DNA from 2 places in the Streptomyces sp. NPDC001890 genome. Region 2 is predicted to be linked to the other one. Evidence: riboswitches for the same ligand, from Rfam matches in the RefSeq annotation. Region 2 holds a riboswitch; the other holds the start of a gene.
What was found. A riboswitch is a leader RNA that binds a small molecule or an ion and turns the genes downstream of it on or off. The one in region 2 is predicted to bind cobalamin.

Region 1: it holds a riboswitch for cobalamin, as region 2 does, so the genes downstream of both, ACFYY1_RS23120 (ABC transporter substrate-binding protein) here and cbiE (precorrin-6y C5,15-methyltransferase (decarboxylating) subunit CbiE) in region 2, are expected to answer to the same signal.

What each region holds. Positions count from the first base shown of each region.
Region 1 is NZ_JBIATE010000009.1:149,766-157,110, reverse strand. It holds gene ACFYY1_RS23140 (beta-ketoacyl-[acyl-carrier-protein] synthase family protein) at 1-919, shown strand, start outside; gene ACFYY1_RS23135 (acyl-CoA dehydrogenase) at 934-2,790, shown strand; gene ACFYY1_RS23130 (acyl carrier protein) at 3,051-3,329, shown strand; gene ACFYY1_RS23125 (beta-ketoacyl-[acyl-carrier-protein] synthase family protein) at 3,326-4,549, shown strand; cobalamin riboswitch at 4,662-4,850, shown strand; gene ACFYY1_RS23120 (ABC transporter substrate-binding protein) at 4,913-5,953, shown strand; gene ACFYY1_RS23115 (FecCD family ABC transporter permease) at 5,950-7,041, shown strand; gene ACFYY1_RS23110 (ABC transporter ATP-binding protein) at 7,038-7,345, shown strand, end outside.
Region 2 is NZ_JBIATE010000013.1:35,202-42,546, forward strand. It holds gene ACFYY1_RS26875 (cytosine permease) at 1-813, shown strand, start outside; partial or broken gene ACFYY1_RS26880 (ankyrin repeat domain-containing protein) at 919-1,543, opposite strand; gene ACFYY1_RS26885 (amidohydrolase family protein) at 2,003-3,304, shown strand; cobalamin riboswitch at 3,763-3,885, shown strand; gene cbiE (precorrin-6y C5,15-methyltransferase (decarboxylating) subunit CbiE) at 4,136-5,437, shown strand; gene cobM (precorrin-4 C(11)-methyltransferase) at 5,434-6,183, shown strand; gene ACFYY1_RS26900 (cobalt-precorrin-5B (C(1))-methyltransferase) at 6,259-7,345, opposite strand, start outside.

The DNA of each region.
Region 1 (7,345 bases), on a different contig from region 2:
CAGGCTCGACGACGGCGGAGCGGACGCGGTGTCACCGCTGCTGGTCCCGATGATGATGCCCAACGCGGCCGCCGGGGAGGTGGCCATCGCCCTGCGGGCCCACGGCCCCGGCCTGGCCCCGGCGACCGCCTGCGCGTCCGGGGCGACGGCCGTGGCCGTCGCCCGCGATCTGCTGCTGAACGACCGGTGCGACGTGGTGGTGGCGGGCGGCGCGGAGGCCGTGCTCACCCCGCTGGTGGTGAGCGCCTTCGCGGGAATGGGCGCGCTCTCGCTGCGCACCGGCGATCCGGCGGGGGCGTCGCGGCCGTTCGCCGCGGACCGGGACGGGTTCGTGATCGGCGAGGGCGCCGCCGTGCTCGTACTGGAGCGGACGGCCGACGCGTACGCCCGGGGCGGGCGGGCACGGGCGCTGCTGACCGGCACGGGCTCCAGCACCGACGCCCACCACCCCACGGCCCCGGACCCGGAGGGCGGCGGCGCGCGCAAGGCCGTCGAGGCGGCGCTGCGCGAGGCGGGCTGGGCGGCCCACGAGGTCGACCACATCAACGCTCACGGCACGTCGACGCAGCTCAACGACGCGATGGAGACCGCACTGATCTCCGAGCTCTTCCCGCACCGGCCGTCGGTGACCGCACCGAAGGGCGTCCTGGGGCACACCCTCGCGGCGTCCGGGGCGATCGAGGCGGTCGCCACCGTACTGACCCTGGAGCACGGCCTCGTCCCGCCGATCGCCAACCTGGACTCGCTGCCGGACGGGTTCGACCTCGACTGCGTGGTCAAGGAACCCCGGAGGCAGCCGGTCGAGCGGGCGCTGAGCCACTCCTTCGGCTTCGGCGGACACAACGTCGTACTCGCCTTCCAGCGTGCCGACCCGGACGGCCCGTCACCGACGGACCCGGGTGTCCTCGCCGTTGCTTGATCGTTTTATTTTCCATGACCGCAACGATCGACAGCCCCTCCGCAGAACGATCCACGGACCTCCTCACCGGTGTGCTCCTCGGCGGCAACTTCCGCCGGGAGCATGGCTTCTGGCAGCGGCTGATCAGTACCGAACCCTTCCGCCGCCCGGACCGCCGCTCGGCCGAGGAGCGCCTGGATCTGGCGTACGAGCGGCTGCGCGTCCTCAACGGCTGCCTGGACAGCGGTGCCCGGCTCGCCGCCGACCCCCGCGCCCTCGCGGCGCTGCACGAATGGCTGGGCCCGGTGGACCCGGCACTCACCACGGTGGCGGGCATCCACTACAACCTCTTTCTCGGCAGCCTCCTCGACCACGGGGGCGACGGCCACCGTGACCTGTCGGACTTCCTGCGGCTGCGGAGCATCGGCACCTTCCTCTGTACGGAGGTGGCACACGGCAACGACGCCGCGGCCGTCGAGACCACGGCCGAGTACGACCGTGAGCGTGACGGCTTCGTGCTGCGCACACCGCACGCCGGGGCGCAGAAATTCATGCCCAACACCAGCCCGGCCGGCGGCCCCAAGACCGGTCTGGTGGCCGCCCGCCTGCTCGTCGACGGTGCCGACCACGGGGTCTTCCTCTTCCTGGTGCCGCTCACCGACGACGAACAGGCCCTGCCCGGGGTGCGCGTCCGCACGCTCCCCACCCGCACGGGCAGCCCGGTGGACCACTGCCTGACCTCCTTCGACCGGGTCTTCGTCGGACGCGCCGCGCTGCTCGACGGGGACCACGGACGGATCGGTGCGGACGGGGAGTTCAGCAGCGCCGTCGACAACCGCAGGCGCCGCTTCCTCGCGTCGATCGGGCGCGTCACCTCCGGCAAGATCTCGATGACGGCCTGCGCGGTCGGCTGTGCGCGCGCGACGCTCGCGGTCGCCGTCCGCTACGGCGGCCACCGGTACATCTCGGGTCCCCGGGGCTCGCACCGGGTGCCGGTGATCGCCCACCGCAGTCACCACGGTCCGCTCGCCTCGGCCATGGCCACCGTGTTCGCGATGAGCCTGCTGCACCGCAGGGCCCTGGACCGCTGGGAACGCGGCGAGCGGCGGGAGGAGGCCGAGCGGCTGGTCGCCGTCGCCAAGGGGTGGATCACCTGGCAGGCCAGGTCCGTGATCGTGGAGTCCCGGGAGCGCTGCGGCGCCCAGGCACTCCTGGAGCACAACGGCATGAGCGAGCTCCTCACCGGGGTGGAGGGCGCCATCACCGCCGAGGGCGACAATCTGGCCATCCACGCCAAGGCGGCCGCGGAGATGCTCTTCGCCGCCGCACCGCCCGGACCCGGTCCTTCCCCCGGAGGCGGACCCGGTGATCTCGACGATCCCGGCTTCCTCGGCGGGCTGCTCGCGGAGCTGGAGCGGATCTGGTTCGGCCGGGCCCGGCGGCGGATCGGCCGCGCACCGCACGGCGATCCGCTGGCGCGGTGGAACGCGGCGTCCGGGCCCGCTCTGCGCGGCGTCGAGGCGCACGCCCAGCGGCAGGCGGCCGAGGCGTACGCGGAGGCGGTGGCCGCGCTGCCCGAGGGGCCCGCCCGCGACCGGCTCGGCGAGCTGGAGCGGCTCTTCGCGCTGGACCGGATCGCCCGCAACGCCGGTGATCTGCTGGCCGCGGGGCTGCTGACCGCCGACCAGGTCAACGGCCTGCCGGACCGGATGGAGGAGCTCATCACCACGGTCGCCGCCCACCTTCCCGAACTCGTCGAATCCTTCGCGCTGCCGCCGCAACTGCTCGCCGACTGGCCGATCGCCGGCGCCGACTACGTGGACGCCTACGACGATCCGGGAGCTTTCTGGCAGACCGACGGGGGCCGGGAAGCGGCTCGGGGCGAGCGGTGACGGCCATGACGAGGAAGGGAACAGCTGTGCGGAGCCGTCGGATCAGGGAGGCGGCCGGGGCCCTCGGGGTACGCGTTGTCCTGTTGGCCTTCTGGGGTACGGCGTCCGTCCTGGCCCGGTGGTGCGGGGAGCGCGGGGAGGACGGTGGCGAATCGGTTCGGCACAAGGCGTAACTGGAGGCACTCCTCCTAGTTGATTCGGCGTCGGGGCGGTTTCACCGCCGGCCCCGACAGCCGGACCGAATGATGGAGAGAAAGCTGATGAGCGCGATTCACCCCAAGATCACCGAGGTTCTGACACACACCTTCAAGGTCCCCGCAGCGGAGATCCACCCGGGCTCCACGATGGACAGCCTGGAGATGGACTCCCTCGCCGTCGCCGAGTTCGCCGTCCTCATCAGGGAGACGGCCGGCGGCGACCGGGGCTTCGACCAGTTCCCCAAGGACGCCACGCTGGCCGACATCACACGGTTCATCGACGCGGCGGCCGGCAGCGGCGCGCGGATGGGCGGCGGGGCAGCGATGAGCAACGCCCGATGAACAGGCCGGCCGTAGCCGTCACCGGCCTGGGCATGATCACCCCGGTCGGCAACGACACGGAGTCCACCTGGCGGGGTGTGTGCGCGGGAGCGTCACCGGCCCGTACCGTCGCCCAACTCGAAGGCTGCGCCATCGACTTCGCCTGCATGGTCGACGGCATCGACCTGGACGCCGCGATCGGTGGCAGGGCGTCCTTCCGCATGGGGAAGTACGTGAAACTCGCCGTGCTCGCCGCCCGGGAGGCGGTCGCCGACGCCGGGCTCGACCCGGCCCGGTGGGAGGGCAGCCGCGTCGCGGTGGTCGTCGGCACCAGCAGCGGCGGTTCCGCCTCGCTGACCGAGCAGGCCGTCGTGCTCGACCGGCTCGGCGCCGGGGCCACCTCGCCGTCGGGCATCCTGCTCACCATCCCGAACATGCCCGCCGCCGAGATCGCGATCCAGTTGCGGGCCACCGGCCCCAGCATGGCGCCGTGCACCGCCTGCTCGTCCGGCGCCACCGCGCTGTCCGTCGCCCGCGACCTGCTGGTCACCGGGCAGTGCGACATCGCGATCGCCGGAGCCACCGAGTCGATCGTCTACCCGGCGGCCATGGCCGCGTTCGCCAGGTCCGGGGCCGGGGCCCGGCGGGACGGCGACCCGGCCGGACTGTGCCGGCCCTTCGCGGCCGACCGGGCCGGCCTGGTCATGGGCGAGGGCGCGGCCGTCATGGTGCTGGAGCGGACGGACGACGCGCGGGCCCGGGACGCGGCCCCTCGGGCGCTGCTCGCCGGCACCGGCGCCACCACCGACGCCCACCACCCCATCAGCCCGCGCCCCTCCGGCAAGGTCGCCCAGGCAGCGGTGGAGGCCGCGCTGCGCGACGCGGGCTGGGCGGCCGAGGACGTCGAGCACGTCAACGCGCACGGCACGGCGACCCCGGTCAACGACGCCGTCGAGGCCGCCCTCATCGCCCGGGTCTACCCGCACCGGCCGCCCGTCACCGCACCCAAGGGCGTACTGGGGCACTGCATGGGGGCGGCCGGAGCGATCGAGGCCGGGCTGACCGTCCTCACGCTCCAGCGCGGAGTGGTCCCTCCGATCGCCAACCTGGATGCCCCGGCGCCCGAGTTCGACATCGACTGCGTCACCAAGCAACCTCTGCGGCGGCCCATCAGGCGCGCCGTCAGCCATTCCTTCGGATTCGGCGGCCACAACGCGGTCCTCGCCCTTCAGCGTCCCTGAGGGCCGTTCCGCAGGCAGCAGGCAGGTGGTGCGACGGGAAAACGGCCCGGCGTACCACCGGCCACCACCGCCCGTGAGCCGCACAACCGCCCGAGAACCGCACGGAGGCACGTGATAGCTTGCCGGGGCCAGTCAAACTCCACGTAGGGGTCAGGGAATCCGGTGTGAATCCGGAACTGACGCGCAGCGGTGAGGGGGACGGGCGGGGCCACGGCCACTGGGACCACCCTCGGGTGCCCGGGAAGGCGCCCCGTCCGAAAGAACCCGAGTCCGAAGACCTGCTGGCATCCTCGGTCCGGTTCCGGACCGGGGGACTCAGTACAACGGGCTCCGCGCATGGGCCCAGAGACGCAGAGGGACTCCGTGACGTCCATAGCCAGCCCCGTCCGCACCGTCGCCCTGTTCTCGGCGGGACTCGTCCTGCTGACCGCCTGTGGAGGCGGAGCCGGTCGGTCCGGCGCGAAACCGGGCCCCGCGGACGGATATCCGGTGACGCTGAAGAACTGTGGACGCACCGTCACCGTCGAGGCCGCGCCGCGCCGCGCCGTCCCGGTGGACCAGGGATCGACCGAGATCCTGCTCTCCCTCGGTCTCGCCGACCGGATGGCCGCCACCGCCACCTGGACCGACCCGGTGATGAAGGGCCTGGAGAAGGCCAACGCCCAGGTGCCCAGGATCTCGGACAACCGGCCGTCCTCGGAGAAGGTCCTCGACCAGGAACCCGACTTCGTCAGCGCCTCGTTCGCGTCGACCCTCGCCAAGGGCGGCGTCGCCCCCCGTGAACAGTTCGAATCGCTCGGCGTCCCCACCTATGTCTCGCCCGCCGACTGCACCGGCAAGGACAACAGCGGCGGCGGCGACGGAGCCCGTACCGCGCCGCTCACCATGGAGAGCGTCTACGGCGAAGTGCACGACCTGGCCCGGGTGTTCGGCGTACCGGAGCGCGGCGACGCGCTCGTGGCGCGGCTGCGGGACCGGGTGAAGAAGGCGACCGAGGGCATCGACGCCTCCGGCGCCACCCTCCTGTACTGGTTCTCCGACTCCAAGGCCCCGTACCTGGCCGGCTGCTGCGGAGCACCCGGAGTCATCACCGAAGCGCTCGGAGCGAAGAACGTCTTCGACGACACCCACGAGGAATGGCCCCAGATCAACTGGGAGACCGTCGCCGACCGCAACCCCGACGTCCTGGTCATCGGCGACCTGACCCGCAGGGCCCAGACCGCCGAGAGCGCCGCGAAGAAGATCGAGTTCCTGGAGTCCGACCCCGTCACCAAGAACATGGACGCGGTCAGGCACAAGCGGTACGTCCTGCTGAGCGGCCAGGCCATGAACCCGTCCATCCGGACGGTCGAGGGCGTCGAACACGTCGCCGCCGGGCTGCGCCGGTTCGGGCTCGCGGGATGACGCGGACCGGACCCGGCACGGCGGTGGCCGTGCCGACGGCCCCCACCGCGTCGGCGCGCACCACGACGGGCGTACGGCGGCTGCGCGGCGGGGCCCTGTGGGCCGGCGGCATCGCGCTGCTCTTGGGCTCCGTCGCGGTCGCCGTCACCATCGGCCCCGCCCGCGTCTCGGTGGCCGACGTCTGGTCCGCGGTCGCCGCGCACCTCGGCTGGGGGCGGTCACAGCTCTCCCCGATCCGGGACGGCATCATCTGGAACCTGCGCATGCCGCGCACCCTGCTGGCCGCGGTGTGCGGCGCCGGGCTCGCGGTCTGCGGCACCGTCATGCAGTCGCTGCTCCGCAACCCGCTCGCCGACCCGTTCGTCCTCGGGGTCTCCTCCGGCGCGTCCACCGGGGCGGTCGTGGTCGTCGTCCTCGGTGTCGGCGGGGGAGCGGTGTCGATCTCGACCGGTGCGTTCGTCGGGGCGCTCGGCTCGTTCGCCCTCGTGCTGCTGCTCAGCCACACCCTGGGCGGCACGACCGACCGGGTGGTGCTCTCCGGTGTCGCGGCCATGCAGCTGTTCTCCGCGCTCACCTCCTTCGTCGTGATGACCGCCGCCGACGCCGAGCAGACCCGCGGGGTGCTGTTCTGGCTGCTCGGCTCGCTCAGCGGGGTCGGCTGGAGCGATGTGTGGGTCTGCGCCGCCGTTCTCGCCGTGGCCCTGCTGGTCTGCCTGGGCCATGCTCGTACGCTCGACGCCTTCGCGTTCGGCCAGGACGCCGCCGCCACGCTCGGCGTCCATGTCGCGCGTACCCGGATCGTGCTGCTGTGCACGACCGCGCTGCTGACCGCCGCACTCGTCAGCTCGGCCGGCGCCATCGGTTTCGTCGGTCTGGTGCTGCCGCACGCCGCCCGTGCCCTCGCCGGTTCCGGGCACCGGCGGCTGCTGCCGGTCACGGCGCTGGCCGGAGCCGTGTTCCTGGTCTGGGTCGACACCCTCGCCAGGACGGTCCTCGACCCGCAGGAGGTGCCCGTGGGCGTGGTCACCGCGCTGATCGGTGTGCCCGCGTTCGTCCTGGTCCTGTACCGCACCCGGAGGACCGCATGACGGACGCGGCGGCAGCGGGGCTGCGTGCCGAACGGGTCAGCCGGACGGCGGGCGGCCGCCTCATTCTCGACGGGGTCGACCTCGCCCCGGGGCCGGGCGCCACGGTGGGGCTGCTCGGACCGAACGGTTCCGGCAAGTCGACCCTGCTGCGTGTGCTGGCGGGAGTCCTCGCCCCGGAGACCGGTGTGGTCACCCTCGACGGACTGCGGCTGGCCGACGCCGGCCGCCGCACCGTCGCCCGGCGGGTCGCGGTGGTCGACCAGCACGCCGTCACCCAGGTCGAGCTGAGCGTGCTCGACGTGGT
Region 2 (7,345 bases):
GCACCCCTGTTCATCGTCGTCGGTGTGATCGCCCTCGTCATCGTGTCCAGGGACCACGACCTCGGCGCGGTCCTCGACTACCAGGGCGCCCCGGGGAACAGCACACTGACCTTCGGCGCCGCCGTCTCCCTCATCATGGCCACCTTCGCCGACTCCGGCACCATGACCGCCGACTTCACCCGCTGGTCCAGGAACGGCAGGGAAGCCGTCCTCGCCACCGCGACCGCGTTCCCCATAGCCAGCCTCGTCGCCCAGATCACCGGCGGCCTGGTCGTGGCGGCCGGAGCGATCGCCTCGGCCCGGACCGTCGGCGGAAACTTCCTGCCCATCCTCACCAGCGGCCACGGAGCCCTCCTGAGCACGCTGGCCGCGGTGTTCGTCTTCGTCAACCTCGGCTCGGTCTGCAGCCACTGCCTCTACAACGGGGCCCTGAGCTGGTCGCACCTGACCAATACCCGGATGCGCCTGATGACCCTCGTCCTGGGCATCATCGGAACCGCCGCCGCACTCGCCGGGGTCTGGAACCACTTCCTCGACTGGCTGGTCGTCCTCAGTGTGTTCGTCCCGCCCCTCGGTGGAGTGCTCATCGCCGACCAGGTCCTCCTGCGCAGCCGGCTGAAGGACCGCCCGGACGCGGCGGTGCGCCCCACCGCCTTCATCGCCTGGTTCGCGGGTGCCGCCGCCGGCGGACTCGTCCACTGGTTCGCGCCGCAGCTCTCCGACGCGGTGAGCGGCCTCGTCGTGGCGCTGCTCGTCCATGTCGTGATCGAGCGAGCCTCCTTTGCCCGTCCTGCCGCCGTCCAGGCAACGTAGGTCATCCGGGCGAGCGGCCCAACCCCCGTGTGTGACACAGGAGTTGGGCCGCTCGCATTCCGCTTTCCGGCCGTCCCGCTGTTCGGCCGTCCGGCCACCCGCTCGTTACTCGCTCAGCAGCCGGGCGATCTCGTCGAACCCGCGCTGCCGGGCGTGCTGGAGTGCGGTCGTGCCGGTCTTGTCGGCGATGGAGGGATCGGCCCCCCCCCGCCAGCAGGAGCTCCACGGTCTCCTGGTGGTCCTTCCCGCCGTCGCCGAGGATGACGGCCTCCAGCAGGGCGGTCCAGCCGAGGTTGTTGACATGGTTGACATCGACGTCGATGTCCGGGTTGGTGGTCACCTCCCGGACGTAGCCGACGTGGCCGTGTTCGCCCGCCGGGATGAGGGAGGTGCCTCCGTACCGGTTGACGATGGTGTAGTCGGGATCGGCCGCAGCCAGGGTCCGGGCCATGGCGGCGCTGCCGGTCACGCCCGTCACCAGCCACGGTGTGTCGTGCTGCTGGTCCAGGGCGTCCGGATCGGCCCCGGCGTCGACGAGGATCTCGGCGGCCTTGACGTGATCACCGGTGGCCGCGAGGAGAAGCGGGGTACGGCGGTCGTTGTCACGGGTCTCCGGATCGGCGCCCCGCTCGATCGCACCGCGCACCGCGCCGACGTCGCCGGAACGTGCGGCTTCCAGCAGCTCCCGGTCGGCGGCCGACTGCTTCCCGGATCCCCCGGTGGGGGACAGGGGGCCGGAGCCGGTGACCGACGGCCTCTGCCGGGCGGCATCACCGTCGGACGGGGCGCCGCACGCGGTCGCCAGCGCGGCCAGGCCGAGGAGCGGGACGATCAGGAGGGCGGCGCGTCGTGTCGGAGACATGGTTCCTCTCAATCCATGGGGTGGCGGGCCCCGGATGCTGCGGGTCCCGCAGCATCCATGGTGGGCGAGCCCGAAGGCCCACGCCGTCGCTGAACCGGATGGCGATGTGCGGACGTTGGGACGACAACGGGGTCGACCGATCGGCTGATGCACAGCGCGGGCACCTTGTCCCAGTCGTATACCAAGAAGTCCCGAACGGGCGAGCGATGCGTGAGGGAGTGGCCTGTTCCGTGCAGGATCTCGGTGAACCCTTGCCTCGCCATTCATCGTGGTATACAAAATGGCTCCCGGTTGTGTATCGGATACATCGGATACGAGGAGCCCGCCATGTGTGTCGAGTCCGTCCCGCCCCCCTCCAGCCGACTCACGCGCCGTGGTGTGCTGGCAGGGGCCGCAGCACTGGCGGGTACGGCAGCCGCCCTTTCGGTGGCACCGTCCGCGGTGGCGGCCCAGCCGAGAACACCGGGCAGCACGCCCGCGCACTCGGGCGACCTGGTCGTCGAGGGCGGCACGCTGCTCGACCCGGAGACCGGCCATGTCACCGAGGACGCGGTCGTCGTCATCCGCTCCGGCAGGGTGCGGGCGGCCGGGCCGCGCGACCGGGTCGAGATCCCGGACGGCGTTCCGGTCCTGGACGCGCACGGCAGCTGGGTGCTCCCCGGTCTCGTCGACGCGCACATCCACCTGAACACCGCCACCGAGGCGCTCGACGCCGTCCGCCAGGGCGCCACCAGCGCACGCAGCGGCTCCACGAACTTCTACCAGGACATCGCCGTACGGGAACTGGCCCGCCAGGCCCCCGCCCTGGCCCCGCGCCTGCGGGCAGCCGGCGTCTTCGTCACCCCCGACCTGGGTGACACCATCCTGGCCGACCCGGACCTCACGCCCCTCGCGCGTTCGAAGGATGGCGTCCGGTCCGCCGAGGCGCTGCGCCGGGTCGTCGAGGTGAACGTCGCCCGTGGCGCCGACGTGATCAAGACGCGCGTCAACGAGCGCGCGGGTCTGCCGGAACAGGACCCGCTGGCCCAGGTCTACTCGTACGAGCAGCTCTCCGAGGTGGTGGCGGCGGCACGGCGCGGCGGCAAGGGCGTGCTGTGCCACAGCTACAGCGAGCGCGGCTGCGACGACGCGGTCCGGGCCGGCGTGCGCTCCCTGGAGCACGGGGTGTTCGTGGGCGAGCGCACCCTGCACGACATGCGGCGCAGGGGCACCGCCTTCACGCCGACGCTGAGCGCGATCGCCGGACTCGCCGACTCGTCGGACCCGGTGCTGGCCGAGCGCGGGCGTGCGTATCTGCCGGTCCTGAAGGAGGCGGTGCGAACGGCCCACCAGATGGGGATCCTGGTGGTGGCGGGCACCGACTCCTCCGGCGGCAAGGTCAAGCCCATCGGACGCGAGGTGGAACTGATGCATGCGTCGGGCCTCACCGCACTCGACGCGATCCGCACGGCCACCACCCGGGCCGCCCGGCTCCTCGGCCTGGAAGACACGGTGGGCCGGCTCGCCCGCGGCTTCGCGGGCGACGTGATCGTCGTGGACGGCGACCCGCTGGCCGATGTGACCGTGCTCAAGCGACCGCAGCGCGTGGTGCGGGCGGGCCTGCTGGTCCAGGGCGCATCCGCATCCTGACGCCAGCCGGTCCGGAACATCGCGTGCCGGACCGCGAACTGATCCGGAACAGCGCGTGCCGGACCGCGAGTTGATCCGGACCATCCCGTGCCGGACGGCGCACCTGCCCGGTGCACCGTCCATCATCACCCTCCGCGCCCACGGCGCGGCGACCTCCGGACCGGTCGCCGCGCTCAGGCGCGTCAGGGCGACAGCGTGCCGCTCCCGGTCCAACTCCGCAGCGGGCAGGGGCACCGACCCGGACCGTCGCATTCGTAGCACGGCACGAATCCGGCTCGGACTCCGGAGACCCGATCCCGACCCGGATCGACCACCCGGCCGCGCCACGCAACTGGGCACCGCCCACCCCGACCCGTGATCCGCGGCGCGGGCCTCCGCGGAGCCGCCCCCGGTCGCACGGAGGTCCGCCTGCCCCCGCCCCGTTGCGGGGGTGTCCCGCACCGCCTGTCCGCGCGAGCTATAAGCTGCACGTGCCCCGCGGGGGAAGTCCGGTCGAAATCCGGCGCTGACCCGCAACGGTGGGCGGAGCCCGACATCGGGCCCCGCGAGCCCGATCACCCGCGGTGGCGAAGGCTCCTGTCAATTCGCCGTGGACTGCGAGTGGTGCTGCGCAGGGCGCTCCGCGCCCGGGCTGCTCCTCTGATCACGTAGGCGCACGGCCCGAAGCGAAAGCGATGACCGCCCGTGGCCACACCCATCGGTCCACCCGCCGCACACCTGCGGAAAGCGACCTCCTGAGCGAGGCTCCGGGGCGGCCGCCCGGCCGCTGCCCCCTCACGGCCGGACAGTAGAGTTCGGCTGCGTCATCCACTGAACACCGAGGTACCGTCCGTGACTCTCGCACCACCCGAACAACCCGTCCCACCTGCGGTGACCGTCGTGGGAATCGGCGCCGACGGATGGGCGGGACTGACCGACGCGGCGCGCACGGAGCTGGTCGACGCACAGGTCCTCATCGGCGGCGAGCGGCAACTCGGCCTGCTCCCGCCGTCCTGCCGGGGACAACGGGTGCCGTGGCCCTCGCCGTTGCGGCCCGCCGTCCCCGGTCTGCTCGCCGCGCACGCCGGGAGCAGGATCGCCGTGCTGGCCAGCGGCGACCCCATGTTCTACGGCATCGGCCGGGCCCTCACCGAAGTGCTCGGCACCGGTGCGCCGAGGATCCTGCCCCACCCGTCCTCGGTGTCCTACGCCTGTGCCCGGATCGGCTGGCCGGTGGAGGACACCGAGGTCGTCACCCTGGTCGGCCGCCCCGCCGCCCGGCTGGCCGCCGCCCTGCACCACGGCCGGCGCGTCCTGGTCCTGAGCGCGGACGCGGCCACCCCGGCCGCGGTGGCCGGGCTGCTGCGCGAACAGGGCTTCGGACCGAGCCCGCTGCGCGTGCTCGAACAGCTCGGCGGAGCGGACGAAGCGTGCCTGGAGGGCACCGCGGACCATTGGCCGCACCCACCGGGCGACCCGCTGAACATCATCGCGATCGACTGCCGACGCACCCCCGAAGCCCTGCGCCTCGGCGCCGTACCCGGTCTGCCCGACGCGGCGTACGAACACGACGGGCAGCTCACCAAGCGGCACATCCGGGCCGCGACGCTCGGTGTGCTCGCACCCGCCCCCGGCGAACTCCTGTGGGACATCGGCGGAGGCTCGGGATCCATCGCCATCGAATGGATGCGGACCCACCCCTCCTGCCGCGCGATCACCGTCGAACGCGACTCGCGACGCGCCGGGCGCATCGCACGCAACGCCGACCGGCTCGGCGTACCGGCCCTGCGTGTGCTCACCGGACCCGCCCCCGGCAACCTGGCCCGACTACCCACGCCCGACGCCGTGTTCATCGGCGGCGGGCTGACCGCGCCCGGCCTGCTCGACACCTGCTGGGACGCGCTGCCGCCCGGCGGACGACTGGTCGCCAACACGGTCACGCTGGAGTCCGAGGCGCTGCTCGCCGAGGCACACCGTACACACGGCGGCGAACTGGTCCGGCTCGCGGTCGCGCACGCCGTGCCGGTCGGCGGGTTCACCGGCTGGCGGCAGGCCATGCCCGTCACCCAGTGGTCCGTACGCAAACCCCTGACCAGTCCCGAAGCGGCACCCTCGGCAACCGAGCCCGCGCAACACCCAGGAGACAACACATGACCGTGTACTTCATCGGCGCGGGCCCGGGGGCCGCCGACCTGATCACCGTGCGCGGCGCCCGCCTCCTCGCCTCCTGCCAGGTGTGTCTGTACGCGGGCAGCCTGGTGCCCCGGGAACTGCTCGCCGAATGCCCCCCGGACGCCCGCCTGGTGGACACCGCGCAGCTCGACATCGACCAGATCACCGCCGAACTGCTGGCAGCGCACGAGGCCGGTCACGACGTGGCCCGGCTGCACTCGGGGGACCCCTCGGTGTTCAGCGCGGTCAACGAGCAGATGCACCGGCTCGACGCGGCGGGGGTGCCCTACGAAGTGGTGCCCGGCGTACCCGCGTTCGCGGCCGCCGCTGCGGCGCTCAAGCGGGAACTGACCGTGCCGACCGTCGGCCAGACCGTCATCCTCACCCGCATCGCCCACCGCGCGACCGCGATGCCGAAGGGCGAGGACCTGGCCACCCTGGGCCGCAGCGGCGCCCTGATCGTGCTGCACCTCGCCGCCCGGTACGTGGACCGCGTCGTCGAGGAACTGCTGCCGTACTACGGGGCCGACTGCCCGGCCGCGGTGGTGGCGCTGGCCTCCCGCCCGGACGAGATCGTGCTGCGCGGAACCCTCGACGACATCGCCGGGCAGGTGAAGGCGGCGGGCGTGATCCGTACCGCCGTCATCATGGTCGGCCGGACCCTGGGCGCCGAGCAGTTCCGCGACAGCCACCTCTACTCGCCCGCACGCGAACGCCACGTCTGCTGACCGGGGGCTGTCCCGTGGCCCACCAGGGACCACGGGACAGCCCTTCGGCAGCCGTCGCACCGGGCGGGCGGCCGGTCAGCGCACCTCGCTGCGCCCGACGACCGTGCCCGCCCGGTCGATGCAGATGACATCGACGGCGACCGGCGCGCCCCGCAGCACCGAAAGCGCCTCGTCCCGCGCCGCCACGGCCACCAGGTCACCGAGCGGAACACCCCGCGCCAGGCACAACTGGAGCGCCGCGAGTCCCGTGTTGGCGACCGCCACCTCGGCCGCCAGCACCTCGTCCGCACCACCGCGCCGGGCCAGGCGGGCCAGGAACGGCTTGTCCACCTGCGACCGGCCCGAGTGCAGGTCGAGGTGGCCGGCGGCGAGCTTAGACAGCTTCGCGAACCCGCCGCAGACCGTGAGCCGGTCCACCGGATGACGGCGGATGTACTTGAGGACCGCGCCCGCGAAGTCGCCCATGTCGAGCAGCGCGATCTCCGGCAGCCCGTACTCGGACACCACGGTCCGCTCCGAGGTGGAACCCGTGCACCCGGCCACATGCGTGTGCCCGGCGGCCAGGGCCACGTCCACACCGCGGCGGATGGAGTCGATCCACGCCGAGCAGGAGTACGGCACCACCACACCGGTCGTGCCGAGGATCGACAGACCGCCCAGGATGCCGAGGCGCGGGTTCCAGGTGGAGCGGGCGATCTCCTCGCCGTGGTCCACCGAAACGGTGACCTCCACGTCCCCCGCCCCCCGGTGCTCCGCGGCGACCCGTGCGACATGGTCGCGGATCAACTGACGCGGCACGGGATTGATCGCCGGCTCCCCGACGTCGAGCGGCAGTCCGGGAAGGGTGACCGTACCGACCCCGGGCCCGGCCCGGAACACCACACCCGAGCCGGGCGGCAGCCGCCGCACGGTGGCCCGGACCAGAGCGCCGTGCGTCACGTCGGGGTCGTCCCCCGCGTCCTTGACCACCCCGGCCGTCGCCCGCCCCTCGGCCAGCTCCTCCACCGCGAGCGCGAAGGCGGGCGTCTGCCCCTTGGGTAGGGTGATCGTCACCGGGTCGGGGAAGTCGCCCGTCAGCAGGGCCGTGTACGCGGCGGTGGCCGCCGCGGTCGCACAGGCGCCGGTGGTCCAGCCGGGCCGCAGACCGGTGTGTTTCAGCTGG